DNA from 2 places in the Comamonas sp. 7D-2 genome. Region 2 is predicted to be linked to the other one. Evidence: predicted binding sites of a transcription regulator. Region 2 holds the regulator's gene; the other holds the start of a gene.
The links. Region 2 encodes sigma-54, which starts transcription at its own class of promoters, with help from an activator protein. Its sites were predicted from a motif close to TGGCANGNAANCTGCTTT; they were not measured.
Positions count from the first base shown of each region.

Region 1: MPZ60_RS12390 (nitrate/nitrite transporter) is a predicted target of sigma-54. The motif match lies at 1,837-1,854, and genes of this name have one in related genera.

Region 1 covers NZ_CP094238.1:2,699,654-2,708,968, reverse strand. The annotation lists gene MPZ60_RS12400 (2OG-Fe(II) oxygenase) at 1-189, shown strand, start outside; partial or broken gene MPZ60_RS12395 (IS5/IS1182 family transposase) at 687-991, opposite strand; gene MPZ60_RS12390 (nitrate/nitrite transporter) at 1,984-3,204, shown strand; gene MPZ60_RS12385 (bifunctional protein-serine/threonine kinase/phosphatase) at 3,213-4,928, opposite strand; gene MPZ60_RS12380 (hypothetical protein) at 4,918-5,106, opposite strand; gene nirB (nitrite reductase large subunit NirB) at 5,267-7,852, shown strand; gene nirD (nitrite reductase small subunit NirD) at 7,871-8,275, shown strand; partial or broken gene MPZ60_RS12365 (hypothetical protein) at 8,282-8,972, shown strand; partial or broken gene MPZ60_RS12360 (transposase) at 9,060-9,315, opposite strand, start outside.
Region 2 covers NZ_CP094238.1:5,143,539-5,152,853, reverse strand. The annotation lists gene MPZ60_RS23735 (DUF2214 family protein) at 1-203, shown strand, start outside; gene MPZ60_RS23730 (hypothetical protein) at 269-412, opposite strand; gene argS (arginine--tRNA ligase) at 569-2,278, shown strand; gene MPZ60_RS23720 (SPOR domain-containing protein) at 2,380-3,084, shown strand; gene MPZ60_RS23715 (thiol:disulfide interchange protein DsbA/DsbL) at 3,245-3,895, shown strand; gene lptA (lipopolysaccharide transport periplasmic protein LptA) at 4,026-4,682, shown strand; gene lptB (LPS export ABC transporter ATP-binding protein) at 4,679-5,461, shown strand; gene MPZ60_RS23700 (RNA polymerase factor sigma-54) at 5,607-7,208, shown strand; gene MPZ60_RS23695 (aspartyl/asparaginyl beta-hydroxylase domain-containing protein) at 7,399-8,319, opposite strand; gene MPZ60_RS23690 (DUF711 family protein) at 8,453-9,315, opposite strand, start outside.

The DNA.
Region 1 (9,315 bases), 2.4 Mb from region 2:
TTCTTGGTCTACCTGAACGATGGCTTTTCGGGAGGAGAGACAGACTTCCGTGATTTCAAAATATCGCCTAAGGCAGGCGATGCCCTTTTGTTCATCCATGACACTTGGCATGAAGGTGCTGCGGTGACCAGCGGCGTTAAGTATGTTCTTCGTTCAGATGTCATGTACAGGGCCACCGCAGTCGACTAACTCGTACATCAAGCTAACTCTCTGCATTCAGGCCACCATGCCACTGAACTACTTCGCCAGGTGCGACTTTCACGTTTTTCACAGACGTCGGCCGCAGCATGTTGCTCGCCGAAAAATAGCCAGTTGTATCCGGTGCCGCCACGGGCACGTGGCTTTTTGCAGTCCTCAGAAGTGGACCGACTTCTAAACCAAGATAGGTTCATTAGTCTCACCGGCCCTATCCACTAGGATGTCGCCCACTTCATTTAGAGCGGCTTATATGGAAGCCTCCCGGATTGCAAGTAACCGTTGTGCGTGAAGAATCAGGAGGCAGGGCTGCAGTCTTATATCCGGCCTGTTGTGCAGGCGGGTTGCCCGCTGGCCCCGATGGCATTCGCTGATGAAGCTCCCATCTAACACTCGAGCTGGACGCTCTTGGCTCTAATCGGAATGTCCTCATCTCGGTCCGACCTGTCTGGCCCATCAAACATTTGGGATCGCTTGAGTGCGCCCCACAACAGGCCTGCAACGACAGGAATCTCATCCATGTAGTTCTCGAACATCATGAGTCGTGCCTGCACCGCTGACGAGAACCTACATCGGCATGCCTCTGGCATCTAAACGAGGTTCGCGCGTGGAGCCACGATTGTCTCTATCGACCGGATTGCGGCCCGTTTTCTGGCCCCTCCTGGGGGCTTGGTACCGATGAGCCATCGATGCAGGCCCGGCTCCAATCAATCTGGTCATGTTCCTGCGGTCGCTCCGACATCGCTCGATGCAATTTCTGCAAGATGCCGATGGCGTTCCAATCATCTAAGCGTCGTTAGCGGCCTCTTATGGGCACAGGTATGACAGCGAGAGTTTCAAGTTCTTACGCATGTCATCGAACAATTCGTCGAGGAAGCGCTCATTACATCGGGCCCGGACATCCTTGGTCATGTTCCCATGAGAACAAAATTAGTTGATGAAAATTCAACCAATCATGTTCCTCCTCCTCGGCCGGCTCCTTAGAACAAGGTGAATCAACCTGGAACAAAATTAGTATTAATAACGGTAGCTGTCCGACAAAGGTGGGGGAAGTAAATTGTTGTACGAATGTGAAGTAAATCCTTGTACTGCTTTTAATGATGTGACGTGCAGAACAAGGTGGCAGTACCTGGAGTAGCTTTTCAACCTCTTCAGGGCTGTCCATGTCAAGACTTCGGGAACACAGGCTGGAGGTACTTGCTATCGATCAGTCAGCCTGCTCCTGTCCGCGTGAGCGGATGGTGGGACACATCAAGCCAGACTTGGATGACATCTGCACAAGAGACTCCTTCGCGTCTGACTGTTCCCCTGAAAGTCGAGATGGGCGTTGGGGCCTGTCGGAGGTTCGCTTTGTGGTGCTGCGCTCACAAGTAGCCAGGCCCAGCTCCGGTCAAGAGCTGCCGACTACCGCAGACTTCTGAACGACGGTTGGAGGTTGAACTGGGTCATCTTCGTGAATCGGTCTGGACGATTGCAAACACGGACGTCAGCTCTTGGTCGCAAAGCGACTTCAACCGGCGGGGTATCCCTTAACACCAAACTCTCCGCCATGGAGGTCGAGAAACGCGGACCTACGAGGAGTTGGGCCATTTGGTTCGGTAGAACATCACTCCATCATGTTCTTTGCACACTCAAGCGGATGAGCACGAATCTTGCTTAACTGACTTGTAGCCGTTTTTGCAATGAAGCAGATTCGGCTGTATCAAGACAACGACGTCTACGTTAGGCATAGGCCGCTATTGCGGGTAATGCCTGCGTAGACGTTTTCTTTTGTAGGGACAGAAAGCAATGACGGGCTTCCGAAACTTTTTACAAGCTGGGCATGCACCAACCTTGGGCGCATCATTCTTCTATTTCGCCTGCTCATGCGGCATTTGGGTCATCAATGGTGCAATGGCCCCTTTTCTCAGCGAGAGCTTTAATCTGACACCGGCGCAGAAGGGCCTGATGCTATCCATCCCAATCTTCGCGGGGTCGCTGATGCGCTTTCCGCTGGGATTACTGGCTCAGTACATCGGTAGAAAGAATGCCACCCTGGTTGAGATGGTGGGCATCGCCATCGCAATGTTGTACGGCTACTTCGCCGTTGATTCCTTTGGTGATCTGCTGGCCATGGGCGTTTTGCTAGGCATTGCTGGTGCCAGCTTCGGCGTAGCTCTTTCACTCGGTTCAGGCTCATTTCCACCGCGCTACAAGGGACTAGCAATGGGACTAGTTGGTGCCGGCAACATCGGAACGGCCTTTGCCGCACTGCTGGCACCGCAGTTGGCACAGGCCTTTGGCTGGCAGGCCGTATACGGCTTTGCGGCTCTAGGTATTCTGGTGCCTATGGTCGTAATGATTGTGTTTGCCCGAGAACCCGCAGACCGTGATGCACATGCCACTCTGCGTGACCATGTTGCCTGCCTTATCGAGAAGGACGGCTGGGCTTTCAGCCTAATTTATGCCGTCACCTTTGGCGGCTTCATTGGCTTAGCCACTTTTCTGCCAAGCTACTTTTATGACCAATTCGGTGTGAGCAAAGTTGAAGCTGGGCAGTTGACCATGCTGGCTGCGTTTATGGGTGCGACTACGCGCATTTTTGGCGGCTGGCTGTCGGATCACTGGGGCGGAGTGAACACGCTCACAGCAGTGCTGGTCGTCGTCTTCATTAGCTTGCTGCTTTGCGGACTCAGCGGCCACTCCTTAACTCTCACAGTGCTGTTCTTCTTGGTATGTTTTGCCGCCTTGGGAGCTGGCAATGGTGCCTTGTTCCAATTGGTTCCTCTGCGGTGGCCAACAACCACTGCTGTGGCCGGCTCCATGATCGGAGAGTTGGGCGCTTTGGGCGGCGGCTTGATCCCTGCAAGCATGGGTTTGTCGCAACAGCACACCGGCAGTTACTTCTCAGGATTCGCTGTGTTTGCCTGCTTTTCACTAGTCATGTTGGTGATGCTGCGCTACATGCAACTGCGCTGGACACGCACCTGGGCGGAGAAAGGCGGTCGCGCACGCACCGTTCCGGCTTGATTCAAAGCTCAGCGTGGCAGGAACAGTAACCAGTAAAGCAGCGCCACATTGAGCACAACGCTGAAGGCGAGCGCTGTCTTCCAACCGAATGCTGGATCGCGCTCAAGGAGTGGACTGGACGCTTGCGGCAATAGTGGCCGCGCAGCTCCGCGCTCTAACGCCAGCAACATTTCTTCGGCCGTCTCGAAGCGCTGTGCAGGATCGCGAGCGATCGCCTTAAGAACGATGGCATCCAGCCAGATTGGTACTTGTGGGCTGTGACGACTGGGAGGTATTGGGTCACGCCAGTAGCGCCCTCTCTGGTAAGCGATAACCTCACCATAGGGCAGACGTCCACTTGTCAATAGCTGGTACAGCGTCACGCCCAAAGCGAACAGGTCGCTGCCCGCACTTGCTGGCACTGGCGGATCGTCCCACTGCTCGGGGTTCATGTAGCTAGCAGTACCCGCATGTAAGGCACGCAGTTCGGGAGGCTCTCGGCCAGTCAGCGCAACGCCAAGGTCGAGCAGACGCAACACCCCATCAACACCGCAGTGAAGGTTCGCGGGCTTGACGTCGCGGTGGATAACACCCTGTCGGTGCAGGTAACCCAGCACACGCGCGGCCTGCTGACCTATGGCAAGCACCTGGTCTACACCAGGCTGATGTCGTCGCTCCAGCCACTGAGAAAGCGTCTCGCCCTCCACCCATTCGTACAAAAGATAGAAAGCTGATGGCAGATCCACCGGCGCAGCATGCAGCCGAACCAGATGTCGGGCTGCCGCTCCGGTCTGCAGATGGCCGGCCACCCATGCTTCATGGGCCAGAGCAGCCCATTCCTGGCGGTCATGGGCACGCTGTGTGTGCAGCGTTTTGAGCGCATGGCGCTGGCCGCTGCGCTCATCCAGCACTCGGTACACGCGGTAAATGCCACTGTCGGCCACTAAAGCCTCCACACGCAGCCCATCCACCAGACTGCCGGGCCTGAGCAGAGGCAATGGCGGAAGGGACTGTGCGCGACGCATAGTGTCGTCCAGGGTTGCTTCCTTCACGCCCAGCACGCGAACGACCACTGCTGTGAGATTGTCGCGGCTGCCGTTGCGCCACGCGGCATCAGCCAAGCGTTCGGCCAGGGACTGTGCACCGCCCTCGCCCGCCCACTGGGCAAACTCGCGCGGCTTGACGTCATTGTGTATGCCGTCTGACAGCAGTACAAAAATGTCGCCGGGAACCACTTCTCCTTGCCGATAGTCAATGCTGACCCTATCCTCCAGGCCAATGGCGCGCGCCAGGCGGTGCGCGAAGTCCACGCCGCCCATCACATGGTCCTCCGTCAGCTGCTCGATCTGCCCTTGTCGCAACAGGTAGGCACGGGTATCGCCTACATGGGCCAGCGTGAAACTCTGCCCGCGTAGAACCAGAGCTGTCAGCGTGGTCAGACCATAGGCCGGCTGACGCCGTCGATTGATGCCATAGAGCCAAGCGTTCTGTGCACCCACGATGCGGTCCAGCGCCACGGTAGGCTCCCAGGTGACTGGCGTGCAAAAGAAGTCGCGTGCCAAACAGGTTACCGTGGTCTGTGCAGCTTCACGGCCCCAGCCACCCGCACTGACACCATCGGCAACGGCGGCGAGCATGCTGGCGTGGCCCGAACTTTCGTCCTTCAGTTGTACTGCCGCGAAGTCCTCGTTGTCCTGCGCACGACCGGAGCGTGAGACCCATCCGATATCCAGTTCAAAAGGCATGAGCGAATCCGTAATGGCATTCCTTGCAATCGCGCCCCACAAGAGTGCCTATCGATGCGGACACCGCACCGAACTGAAGCATCGGTAGATCAGAATCAGCAGCACCTTCGTTTGGAACCACGGCACTGCCAAGCTCCATGAGCAAGAAAACGATTGGCATAAAAAATGCTTTATTCATAGCAACGGTCTGGGCAATGTAGCTCCGACAGTTGAGGACAACGGCGTTTGCGACATACCTGGCCAAAGGTGGCTAGGTCATGGCGCAAGCGCCTTTTTGTTTTTTTAACCGTGAGAGGGAGCGTAACTCGCTTCACTCCCCTCCGACGAAGGGATATCGCATGCCCCACGCGATTCATAAAACACCACGAAAGCTCATCGTTGTTGGTAACGGCATGGTGGGTCAACGCTATGTCGAAGCTCTAACCGAACAATTTCCCGACCTTTGCGCAGCAGGATGGGAAGTGACGGTACTTGGTGAGGAGCCGCGCCCGGCATACGACCGTGTCCACCTGTCGGAGTTCTTCAGTGGCCGCAGCGCCGACGATCTGTCCCTGGTCCCAGAGGGCTTCTACGACCGCCCGGGCCTGACGCTGCGCCTCAATGCCCGCGTTGCCTCCATCGAGCGGCGCGATCGTACGCTGCAACTGACCAATGGTGAAGTACTGGCCTTCGACAAGCTGGTGCTTGCAACGGGCTCCTCACCCTTTGTACCAGGTGTGCCGGGACGCGACCGCCCTCACTGCTTTGTCTACCGAACCATCGAGGACCTCGAAGCCATGCAGGCCTCGGGGGCCAAGTCCCAAAGCGGCGTAGTGGTGGGCGGCGGGCTGCTGGGGCTGGAATGTGCCAAGGCCTTGCGCGACATGGGGCTGCAAACCCATGTCGTGGAGTTCGCACCACGCCTGATGATGGTCCAAGTGGACGAAGGCGGCGGTCGCGTGCTGCGCACCAAGATCGAATCGCTGGGCGTGCAGGCTCACACCAGCCGCAACACTGTTGAGATCACCGATGGCGCCACGGCGCGCCATCGCATGGTGTTCGCCGAAGGAACTTATCTCGAAACCGACATGATCGTGTTCTCGGCCGGCATCCGGCCGCGCGACGAACTGGCACGTCAATGCATGTTGGCCATCGGTCCGCGCGGAGGCATGGTCATTGACGACCACTGTCGCACCAGCGATCACGACATCTATGCCATCGGTGAATGCGCGGCCTGGAATGAGCAGGTCTTCGGTTTGGTCGCGCCAGGCTACGATATGGCCCGCGTTGCCGCAGCTCACTTGGCAGGACAGGCCGATGCCACGTTCACGGGCGCCGACATGAGCACCAAACTCAAGCTCATGGGTGTGGACGTAGCCAGCATCGGGGACGCACTTGGCAAGACGCCGGGTAGTCGCAGCTTTAACTACACCGACGAGCTGCAGCAGATCTATAAGAAAATCGTTGTCAGCGAAGACGGCAAGCGCCTGCTGGGCGCCGTGCTGGTGGGGGATGCCGCAGAGTACGGCACGCTTCTGCAGATGGCGCTCAACAATATGGAGTTGCCCGATGCACCCGGCCAGCTCATCCTGCCAACCAGCGACGGCGCGGCCAAACCAGGCCTCGGCGTGGACGCCCTGCCTGACGCTGCGGTACTGTGCTCGTGTAACAACGTCAGCAAGGGGCAGTTGTGCTCAGCTATCGCTGGCGGTGTGCAAACCATCAGCGAACTTAAATCCTGCACCAAGGTGGGGACCTCCTGCGGCGGCTGCGTGCCGCTGGTTACCCAGGTACTCAAGGCCGAGCTCAAGCGCCAAGGCGTAGCTGTCAACAACCACCTTTGCGAGCATTTTCCGCACTCGCGCCAAGAGCTTTATCACCTGGTGCGCGTTGGCGAAATCCGAACCTTCGCGCAATTGCTGCAGCAACATGGCAAAGGTCATGGCTGCGACATCTGCAAGCCCACGGTGGCCAACATCCTGGCCAGTTGCTGGAACGACTTCGTTCTCGACCGCAACGGTGCGCCGCTGCAGGATAGCAACGACTACTTCCTGGGCAATATCCAGAAGGACGGCACTTATTCCATCGTCCCACGCGTGCCCGCAGGTGAGATCACGCCTGACCAACTGATCGTGATTGGTAAGGTCGCCAAGGACTACGGCCTCTATACCAAGATCACGGGCGGCCAACGCATCGATCTGTTCGGAGCCCAAGTCCACGAACTGCCGCTGATCTGGCGTGAGCTGGTGGATGCAGGCTTTGAATCGGGCCATGCTTATGGCAAGTCGCTGCGTACGGTCAAGAGCTGCGTAGGGTCCACCTGGTGTCGCTATGGCGTGGACGACAGCGTTGGCCTAGCCATCGAGCTGGAGAACCGCTACAAGGGCCTTCGCTCGCCACACAAAATCAAGTTCGGCGTTTCCGGCTGCACACGCGAATGCGCCGAAGCACAGGGCAAGGACGTGGGGGTGATCGCCACAGAAAAAGGCTGGAACCTCTATGTCTGCGGCAACGGCGGCATGAAACCACGCCACGCCGAGCTGCTGGCAGCCGACCTTTCCAAGGATCAGTTGGTACGCCTGATCGACCGCTTCCTGATGTTCTACATCCGTACCGCTGATCGGCTGCAGCGCACCAGCACCTGGCGCGACAACCTCGAAGGCGGCCTGGACTACCTCAGGGCCGTTGTGGTCGACGACAGCCTGGGTCTTGCCTCCGAGCTGGAGGCGCAAATGGCCCATGTCGTGGGCACCTACGCTTGTGAATGGAAGAAGGCCGTGGACGACCCCGCCGTCGTCCGGCGCCTGCGTACCTTCGTCAACAGCGACGCAGGCGACGACAACGTTGTCTTCGTTCAGGAGCGCGGCCAGATCCGACCCGCTACCCAAGCCGAAAAGCACTCACGCCTCAAAGGCATCCCGGTGTTGGTCGAAGCCAGCGTTTGACCCCCTAAGGAGCACCTCATGAACGATACCGCCATTGCGCCAGAACCCACGCGCACCGCCGCACCCACGAGCTCAGCCGCCAACAAGAGCGCAGCCTCTGCTGCCATCTGGCACCGCATCTGCCCTTTCGACGACATCTGGCCCGACACGGGCGTTTGCGCTCTCATCGGGCGTCGTCAGGTGGCCGTCTTTCGGCTGACCGACGGCAGCCTCTACGCCATAGGGAACCATGATCCCCACAGTGGTGCCAACGTACTCTCTCGCGGCATCGTTGGCGACCTGGGCGGCGAACCTGTCGTCGCCTCGCCCATCTACAAGCACCACTATCTGCTGCGCACCGGCGCCTGCGTGGAAGAACCGGACACCATCTTGCCGGTCTACTCCATCGAGCTGCGCGACGGCATCGTCTGGCTCAAGGACTGAGTGCACATGGCCAACGAAGTCTTCTCTGTGTGCCCATACTGCGGCGTTGGCTGCGGTATGAATCTGCATGTGGACCAGGGTAAGGTGATCAAGGTCATCGGCATCAAAAGCCACCCGACCAACTTCGGCCGCCTGTGCACCAAGGACTCCAGCAGCTCGCAGACTTTGAGGGAGTCTGGCCGGATGGAGACCGCATTTGCGCGCATTGACCGTCAGCGCGATCCTGTGCAGGTCAAAATGGACGAGGCCATTACGAAAACTGCCCAGCGCCTCAAGACCATCCTTGACACTCATGGCCCCGATGCTATTTCGTTGTACGTATCGGGCCAGATGTCCCCGGTTCCTACAAGGACTTCGATCAAGCCGATGTCTTTTTCGTGATCGGCGCCAATATGGCCGATTGCCACCCCATCCTGTTCCTGCGCATTGATCGGCAAAGCCGGGGCCTGGATGAGCTGCTGGACCATGGGGCTGAACCAGAGCACGCACGGCACCTGGAACACCAATGCCATCTGTAACTTGCACCTCGCTACCGGTGCAATCTGCAAGCCGGGTAGCGGTCCGTTCTCGCTGACAGGCCAGCCCAACGCAAATGGGGGGACGCGAGATGGGCTATATGGGCCCTGGCCTACCTGGCCAACGGGCAGTGCTGGTGGAAGCTGAGCGCCACTTCGTCGAAGATGTGTGGGACGTACCACGTCACCGTTTCGGCTTTCAGCGGGCTTGTGACGGTAAGTGCTGGATGACGAGCAGTGAGCGGCGTTCGCTGAGTCCACAGCCCATCCTCGCGCCGTGCAGGTGCGCTCACCACTTTTTTATCAAGGCTTCTTTCGTCCAACATGGACTCGGCCAGCAGCCGCTTGATACGGGCGTTTTCAAGCTCTAGCTCCTTGAGCTGTTTCGCGTCCGAGACGCTCATGCCGCCGAACTTGTTACGCCAGAGGTAGTAGCTGACCTAAGAGAAAGCGTGCCGGCGGCGCAGCTCTGCCACTGGCAGTCCAGACTCCGCTTCTCGCAGGAATCCAATGATCTGTTCTTCT
Region 2 (9,315 bases):
TCAAGATGACGCTGTTCGTCATCGCCTTTTTGCTCTCGCTCAAGCCCACGCTGACCTTCCGCCGCTGGAAGAAGGCGCTGGATGCAAGCGGTCAGCTGCCGGCGCCCGAGGAAATCAAGCAGACGCGCAAATGGGTGATGTGGCAGGGCCATGTGGTGCCGGTGATCGCCGTGGTTGCCATCTTCTGGGCGCGCGGCATGTAATCTGCCCCCAGACCCTACAAAAGACAAAGGCCGCTGCAAAGCGGCCTTTTTCACGTCTGCGGCATTCAGAACGTGCCGCGCAGCGTCAGCATCACAGCCAGATCCTGGTGGTTGATGTCGCGCTCGCAGGTGTTGCGGTTGAAGGTGTAGCCGGCAAACTGGCTCCAGCCGCGGCTGAGCTCGCCGCTGAACGTGGGCATGGTCTGCATTCGGGGTTCAAGCGAGAATGACTTCCATTTGCGCAATGACTGTGTGTGGCCGCCGAAACATGCAGATACCGCCCTTCAGCCTGTGAACCGGCCCAGGAACAAGGGTGTGGCGCCAGCGATTCGGCAGGACTTGAATCCGGCACGTAAAATCCCGCGATGCTCTCCGTCAAACAGGAATTGCTCGCAGCCCTGGCTGCTGAGCTCGAAACACTCTCGCCCGGCGCCGGCGCACGCGCTGCGTTTGAAAACCCCAAAGTGGCAGCCCATGGCGATTTCGCCTGCACGGCGGCCATGCAGCTGGCCAAGCCTCTGAAGGCCAACCCGCGCGCCCTGGGCGAGCAGCTCAAGACCGCGCTGGAGGCTACAGCCGCCTTCCAGCAGTGGGTGGATGCGATCGAGATCGCGGGTCCGGGCTTTCTCAACATCCGCCTCAAGCCTGCTGCCAAGCAGGAGGTAGTGCGCGAAGTGCTGGCGCAAGCCCAGAAGTTCGGCTACCAGGCCGATCGCGGTGAAAACATCCTCGTCGAGTTCGTCTCCGCCAACCCCACCGGCCCTCTGCATGTGGGCCATGGCCGCCAGGCTGCGATCGGCGACGCCATCAGCAACCTCTATTCCACCCAGGGCTGGAAGGTTCACCGCGAGTTCTATTACAACGACGCAGGCGTGCAGATCGACACCCTGACCAAGAGCACCCAGCTGCGCGCCAAAGGCTTCAAGCCTGGTGACGAATGCTGGCCCACCGACAGCGAAAACCCGCTGGCCAAGAATTTCTACAACGGCGACTACATTGCCGACATCGCCAAGGCTTTCCTGGCCAAGGAAACCATCAAGGCCGATGACCGCGAGTTCACCGCCAACGGCGATGTCGAGGATTACGACAACATCCGCCAGTTCGCCGTGGCCTATCTGCGCAACGAGCAGGACAAGGACCTGCAGGCCTTCAACCTCAAGTTCGACGAGTACTACCTCGAGTCCAGCCTCTATGAAAACGGTCATGTCGAAGCGACGGTCAACCGCCTGATCGCCAACGGCAAGACCTATGAGCAGGACGGCGCGCTGTGGCTCAGGTCCACCGACTACGGCGACGACAAAGACCGCGTGATGCGCAAGACTGACGGCGGCTACACCTACTTTGTGCCCGATGTGGCCTATCACATCCAGAAGTTCAAGCGTGGCTTCACCAAGGTGGTGAACATTCAGGGTACGGACCACCACGGCACCATTGCCCGCGTGCGTGCCGGCCTGCAGGCTGCCGATGTGGGCATCCCTGAGGGCTATCCCGACTATGTGCTGCACACCATGGTGCGCGTGGTGCGCAACGGCGAAGAGGTCAAGATCAGCAAGCGCGCCGGCTCCTACGTCACGCTGCGCGATCTGATCGAGTGGACCAGCAAGGATGCCGTGCGCTTCTTCCTGCTCTCGCGCAAGCCCGACACCGAGTACACCTTCGACGTGGATCTGGCCGTGGCCCAGAACAACGACAACCCCGTGTACTACGTGCAGTATGCCCATGCGCGCATCCAGTCCGTGCTGCGCGCCTGGCAGGAGGCCGGCGGTGCAGGTCTGGCGGCACTCAAGGATGTGGACCTGTCCGCTCTGGAAGGCCCACAGGCCCAGGCGCTGATGCTGCTGCTGGCCAAGTACCCCGAGATGCTGACCGCTGCTGCCGAAGGCAACGCACCGCACGACGTGACCTTCTACCTGCGCGATCTGGCCTCCAGCTATCACAGCTACTACGACGCAGAGCGCATTCTGGTGGACGACGAAAAGGTCAAGCTCGCACGTCTGGCCCTGGTCGCTGCCACGGCCCAGGTGTTGCACAATGGTCTGGCGGTGCTGGGTGTGAGCGCACCCGAGCGCATGTAATCCCAGTTTCCTGTCCATCGGTCGCCTTGCCGGCCTTGCCTGTCAGGGGTCGATGGATCTGAGAATGGAATAACTGAAGCAGAAAGCGTTAAGCGACTGATATGAAGAACCAGCAACGCGGTGGAACCATCCTGGGGCTTATCTTTGGCATGGTCATCGGTCTGGCTGCGGCCCTGGCCGTGGCCATCTATGTGACCAAGGTGCCGGTGCCCTTCCTCAACAAGGGTGGAAACAACACTCAGCGCGATGCGGCCGAGGCCGAGCGCAACAAGAACTGGGACCCCAACGCACCGCTGCAGAGCCGCCAGCCTGCACCGCCCCCGGTGACACCACCAGTTCCTCCAAGCGATGTGACGGTGTCGCCGCCTACACCTGCGGTACAACCTACTGCAACCGGCGGAGTCACCACGCCGCCGCCACCTTCTACGCCGGAGAAGCCTGCCAAGTCCGCATCGGGTGATCCGCTGGGTGATCTGGTCAAGGAGCGCTCCGCAGCAGCCGACAAGGCAGACAAGGCGCGTGCAGACAAGGAAAAGGCGGCCGCGCAGACGGCATCCTCTTCGGACTCTGCGTTCAACTACTTTGTGCAGGCCGGTGCTTTCCGCGGCCAGAGCGAAGCGGAAGCGCAGCGTGCCAAGCTGGCCATGCTGGGCTGGGAGTCGCGCATCAGCGAGCGTGAGCAGAACGGCATCACCGTTTTCCGCGTGCGCGTGGGGCCGTTCAGCAAGCGTGACGACGCCGAGCAGCTCAAGGGCAAGCTCGACGGTGCGGGCGTGGACTCGACTCTGGTGCGCGCGGCCAGATAACAAGGCCCCTGAGGCGCTGCGCGTCGGGGGACTGCAGCTTAGCTGCGGGGCGGCCCTTGCTTGAGGCCTCTGGCTTGTGCCATTGGTAGTTTTGACAACGCTGAACTTTTTTGGGCCTGTTGGCTCTGATACTGCAGACCTGATACAGGAGTTTGTTTAGATGAAACGTCGCGAATTCTCTCTGGCTGCCTCGGCAGCTGCTGCCGGTGCCCTGACTCTGGGTGCCTCCTCCAGCTGGGCCCAGGGCGCTGCGCCCAAGGAAGGCAAGGACTACATCAAGCTCGGCAAGCCCGCCAGCGTGAGCGCGCCGGCCGGCAAGGTCGAGGTGGTCGAGTTCTTCTGGTACAGCTGCCCGCATTGCAATGCCTTCGAGCCCCAGTTCGAAGCCTGGGCAAAGAGCCAGCCTGCCGATGTGGTGGTGCGCCGCGTGCCCGTGGCTTTCAATGCCTCTTTCGTGCCACAGCAAAAGCTGTACTACGCCCTGGAGGGCATGAACCTGCTGCCCCAGCTGCACGCCAAGGTGTTCCGTACCATCCACGTGGATCGCAATCTGCTCAAGACCGATGACGCCATCTTTGACTGGGTCGGAAAGCAGGGCGTGGATCTGGCCAAGTTCAAGGAGGTCTACAACTCCTTTACCGTGGCCAATCAGGCGCGCAAGGCCGCTCAGCTGCAAAACGAATATGACGTGGAAGGCGTGCCCGCCATGGGTGTGGCCGGCCGCTACTACACGGACGGCACCAAGGCCGGCAATATGGACAATGTGCTGCGCGTGGTCAATGCGCTGGTCGCCTCCAGCCGCAAGGCCTGAGATCAGGCAGCAGACGCCAGTGACGTTTGACGTCCAACAAGCCCGCCGCCGTGCGGGCTTTTTTGTGGGTGTTTTTTACGCAAGTTGCAAAAAGGGAATGACTACAATGGATGCAAGAAACGTGCCTTCCATGAAAAAAACACTCCTACCTCTTGCGCTGGCCTGCGCCCTGGCAGCAGCGACCGGCATTGTCCATGCCGAAAAAGCCGACAGCGCCAAGCCCATGAATATCGAGGCGGATGCGTTGCGTCATGACGAGCTGCAGCAGACCAGTGTCTTTACTGGCAATGTGGTGATGACCAAGGGCTCCATCGTGCTGCGCGGTGCTCAGCTCGATGTGCGGCAGGACGCCGAGGGCTATCAGTACGGTGTGATCAAGGCCGAGGCCGGCAAGCGAGCGTTCTTCCGTCAGAAGCGCGATACCGTGGCCGGTCAGCCCGAGGAGTTCATCGAGGGCGAAGGCGAAGTCATCGAGTACGACGGCAAGGCCGATATCGTCAAGTTCATCCGTCGTGGCGAGATGCGCCGCTACCGTGGCGGTCAGCTCAGCGATCAGGTCACGGGCTCCATCATCGTCTACAACAACATCACCGACGTCTATACCGTCGATGGCCAGAAGACCAGCGGCGGCCTGCCGAGTTCCTCCGTGGGACAGGGCGGCCGTGTGCGCGCCATCATGGCGCCCAAGGACGGCACGCCGGGGGCACAGCCCAAGCCTGCAACACCTGCCACGCAGCTGCGCCAGAGCATGACGCTGGGCGGCGAGAAAGCCGACGAGAAGAAATGAGCGAGCCGACTTTCTCCAGCAGCCGCAGCGGCGAGTCCGACAGCCGCCTGGAGGCCAAACATCTGGCCAAGTCCTACGGCAGCCGCAAGGTGGTCAAGGATGTGTCGCTGTCCGTGCAAAAAGGCGAGGTGGTCGGTCTGCTCGGCCCCAACGGTGCGGGCAAGACCACATCGTTCTACATGATCGTGGGCCTGGTGCGCAGCGACGGCGGCGAGATCTTCATCGACGGCCAGCCGGTGGGCGGCATGCCGATTCACCAGCGCTCGCGCCTGGGCCTGTCCTATCTGCCCCAGGAAGCCTCCATCTTCCGCAAGCTCAGCGTGGAAGACAATGTGCGCGCCGTGCTGGAGCTGCAAAAGGACGAGCAGGGCAAGGCGCTGACGCGCGACGAAATCGAAAAGCGTCTCACGGGCCTGCTGCAGGAGCTGCGCGTCGAGCATCTGCGCCAGTCGCCGGCGCTGGCGCTGTCAGGCGGTGAGCGCAGGCGCGTGGAAATTGCCCGCGCCCTGGCCACGCAACCGCGCTTCATTTTGCTTGACGAGCCTTTTGCCGGCATCGACCCGATCGCGGTGATCGAGATCCAGCGCATCATCGGCTTCCTCAAGGAGCGCGGCATCGGCGTGCTGATCACCGACCACAATGTGCGAGAGACGCTGGGCATCTGCGACCACGCCTTCATCATCAGCGACGGCCATGTGCTGGCCGAAGGCACGCCCGAGGAGATCGTGGAGAACGCCGATGTGCGCCGCGTCTATCTGGGCGAACATTTCAGAATGTGATGACCCCCACGCTCCCTCACTTTGTGCGGTCGCTGCCCCCAGAAGGGGCCCTGACCGGCTGCGCCGAGGTTTGCCTTGGGGCGGCCCGGCGGCAAACCCGTAGCACTGCGCGCGTTTGCAATGATTGTCTGGGGGCCGCGCCTCGATGAAGCCAGGTCTCTCGCTACGCGTTTCGCAGCATTTATCGCTTACGCCGCAGCTGCAGCAATCCATTCAGCTGCTGCAGCTTTCCACCCTGGAGCTGGCGCAGGAAGTCGAGCAGATGCTGGTCGACAACCCTTTTCTGGAACGTGCGGGCGATGAGGCCGAAACTGCGGGAGATGCTCCTGTAGATGTAGCTAATAGCGCCAGTGAATACAGTACTTCAGATGGTATTCATGCTGAAAGAGATGCATCGCAAGCGCAACAAGCTACTGAAACGGTAGCGGAGGCATCAAACCCCGAAACCCCTGAAACGCTGAACTGGGAGGCCGAGGGCCTGGACGGCCAGGACGGGGAATGGGGTGGCGAATCCAGCAGCGAGTGGGATACGCCCTCGGCCAGCAGCTCCACGCGCAACCGCGATGGCGATGACGAAACCGATGCCATCGATCTGGCGCGCGAGCACCAGAGCCTGACCGACTTTCTCCATCGTCAGGCGCTGAGCCTGCATCTGGGCGCGGCGGACATGGCGGCGCTGCGCTTTCTCATCGAGTCGCTCAGCGACGACGGCTATCTCGAGGATTCCCTGCAGGAGCTGGCGCAGAGCCTGGCCGGCGACGACCTGGAAGAGCGCGAGGAACTGGAGCAGCACTTTGTCATTGCTCTGAAGCTGCTTCAAAGCCTGGAGCCCGTGGGCGTGGGAGCGCGTGATCTGGCCGAGTGCCTGCAGCTGCAGCTGCGCGACCTGATCCGCACCGCCGAGGACGAGGGCACGACCGAGGCGCATATGAACCGGCTGCTGCTGGCGCAGGCCATCTGCGCGCAGCCCATGGACCTGCTGGCGCGGCGCGATCTGCGCAAGCTCACCAGCCTGTGCGGCGCGCGAGAGGAACAGCTGCGCGAAGCCATGGCCCTGATCGCCAGGCTGGAGCCGCGTCCGGGTCGGCGCTTTGTGGACGTGGAGCGCCATATCGTGGTGCCTGATGTCATCGTGCGCCCGCTGCGGTCCGGCTCGGGCCGGGTGGACTTCTCCGTGCAGCTCAACCCCGAGGTCATGCCGCGTCTGCGCGTGCACGACATCTATGCCGGCGTGCTGCGCCGCCACAAGAACAGCGACGGCCATGCGGCGCTGCAGCAGCAGTTGCAGGAGGCGCGCTGGTTCATCAAGAACATCCAGCAGCGTTTCGACACCATCTTGCGGGTCTCCGAAGCCATTGTGGAGCGGCAGAAGAACTTCTTTGTGCATGGCGAACTGGCCATGCGCCCGCTGGTGCTGCGCGATATCGCCGACACCCTGGGTCTGCACGAGTCCACGATCAGCCGCGTGACCACGGCCAAGTACATGGCCACGCCCCAGGGCACCTTCGAGCTCAAGTATTTCTTCGGCTCGGGCCTGGGCACGGAAACCGGCGGCAGTGCTTCCAGCACGGCCGTGCGTGCGCTGATCAAGCAGTTTGTCGATGCCGAAGATGCCAAGAAGCCGCTGTCGGACGCCAAGCTGGCCGATATGCTCAAAGAGCAGGGCATCGAGTGCGCGCGCCGCACCGTCGCCAAATACCGCGAGCAGCTCAAGATACCGACGACCACGCTGCGCAAGGCGCTGTAGGGCACCGCAGAAACAAGAAAGCCGCTGATGCATCACACAGCGGCTTTCTTGTTCTGTATTTAGGGCGGGAGCCTTGATAAGGCATTCCTCAAGCAAGGGGCAGCGAGCAAGAGCCGCCCTTGCGGCGATGCTGCCGTCCCCCCTTGGGGGCGCCCGGCCAGGGGAAGGCGCGTAGCGCCTCAGGGGGTTATCAAGAAACCAACCACCAGATAAACCAGACCAGCACGCCAATCATCAGGCCGAACTTGAGGATCTTGTAGAAGGTCGGATTCCAGTCGCGGAAGGCGCGGCGGTACTTGCCCGCATAGAACGAGATCTTGAACAGCTTGCTGATCATGCCGCGCGGATCGCCCTCGTTGTTGGGCGAGCTGGCGGCGGCCACCACGTTCTTGCCCAGCCAGTGATTGAGCCACTGGGCAAAGCCATTGGTCATGGGGCGCTCCACATCGCAGAACAGCACGATGCGGTTGCCTTCCGAGCGGTTCTCGGCCCAGTGCATAAAGGTCTCGTCGAAGATCACGCCTTCGCCTTCACGCCAGCTATAGGGCTGGCCGTCGACCTCGATCATGCAGCGGTCGTCGTTGGGGGCCAGCACGGCCAGGTGATAGCGCAGCGAGCCTGCATAGGGGTCGCGGTGCAGATTGAGCTTGGCGCCGGGCGGCAGCTCGGCAAACATGGCGGCCTTGACGCTGGGAATCGATTTCACCAGGGCCGTGGTCTTGGGGCACAGCTCCATGGCCGAAGGGTGGGCATCGCCGTACCACTTGAGATAGAAGCGCTTCCAGCCGGTCTTGAAGAAGGAGTTGAAGCCTGCGTCGTCGTTGTTGGCGGCGGCCTTGATCTGCATGTTCTTTTGCAGATTGACGGCTTCCTCGCGGATTTCACGCCAGTTGGCCTGCAGCGGCGCCAGCTCGGGGAAGGTGCTGGTGGGCAGATAGGGCGTGCGCGGCACCTTGCTGAACATCAGCATGAAGACGTTGAACGGCGCTGTGAACGTGGAGTGGTCAAACAATTGCTTGACCACCTTGTGGCGCACCTTGCCGCGCAGATGCATGTACAGCCCGCAGCCAAAGAAAAGCAGCACCAGTGCCAGAACGATTATTTTTGCCATAAGGGCCAATTTTACCGGGGGCACCCCGGCGGCCACCATGGGGGCAGGTCAAACAGAACCGGGGTAGGGGAATATCAAAAGCAATAGCTGCCGGCGCTTGACGGCCAAGCGCAGCAGCCCGCTTGTTAGATGTTCAAGGCAGAGCCAGCACGGCGCAGTTGCACAGATCCGCGCTCTCGAACGCCGTTGTGTCGCCCGCTTTGAGCCCCGGCACGGGGAATAGCCGCACCGTCAGCGGCTTGTTGAGGCGAAAAGCCATGGTGCCCGTATCGCGCATGACGGCGGCGATCTGCTCGGCGCTGCTGTCGCCCGGCACAGGCACGGTATCGAGGCCGATGCCGCAGACGCTGCTGTAGGTCAGCAGGGCGCGGATATCGAATTCGTCATTCAGACTGGCCTGGGCCAGGCCTTGGTCCTCGGTCACGGCCAGCATCAGGCCGCTGAAGCCGATCTGTGTCACGCCGTTGACCGATTTGAAGACGCGGGTCAGCAGGGCCGACGCTTCCACCGTGCCGCTGGCGCCGAAACAGGGCACGCCCAGCAGTTGGTAGACATCGACCATGGAGGCGCAGGACTTGGACGGCGCGGCCGAGGTGTCCATGCCCGCGATATGCCAGCCCTCGGCCAGTTTCACGCCGTCGGCACAGCGCTGGATGGCAGTGGCATGCTCGTTCAGGGTCTGGCTCAGGCGCTCGAATGCGAGCCTGAACCACGCCGCGTGATCGAGCTGCAGGCGCTGCTGCTGCAGCTCCTGCAGTTCAGCCACCATGAGGTCTGGCGTTTCCAGGCCCAGCACCAGGGCGCCGTGGTGCTGGCCGCGGTGGTAGCTGGCCGGGAAATAGGGAATGCCGGGCGCGCAGTTGAAGTTGACCGTGAAGTTGAAGTTGCCTTCGCCGCGCGGCGTGGTGCGCGCGATCTGCTGAATTGCCTGCACGCTATGGGCCAGCAAGCCGGTCTGCAGAAAGCCATGTTCATCCAGATCGATGTTTACGCAGG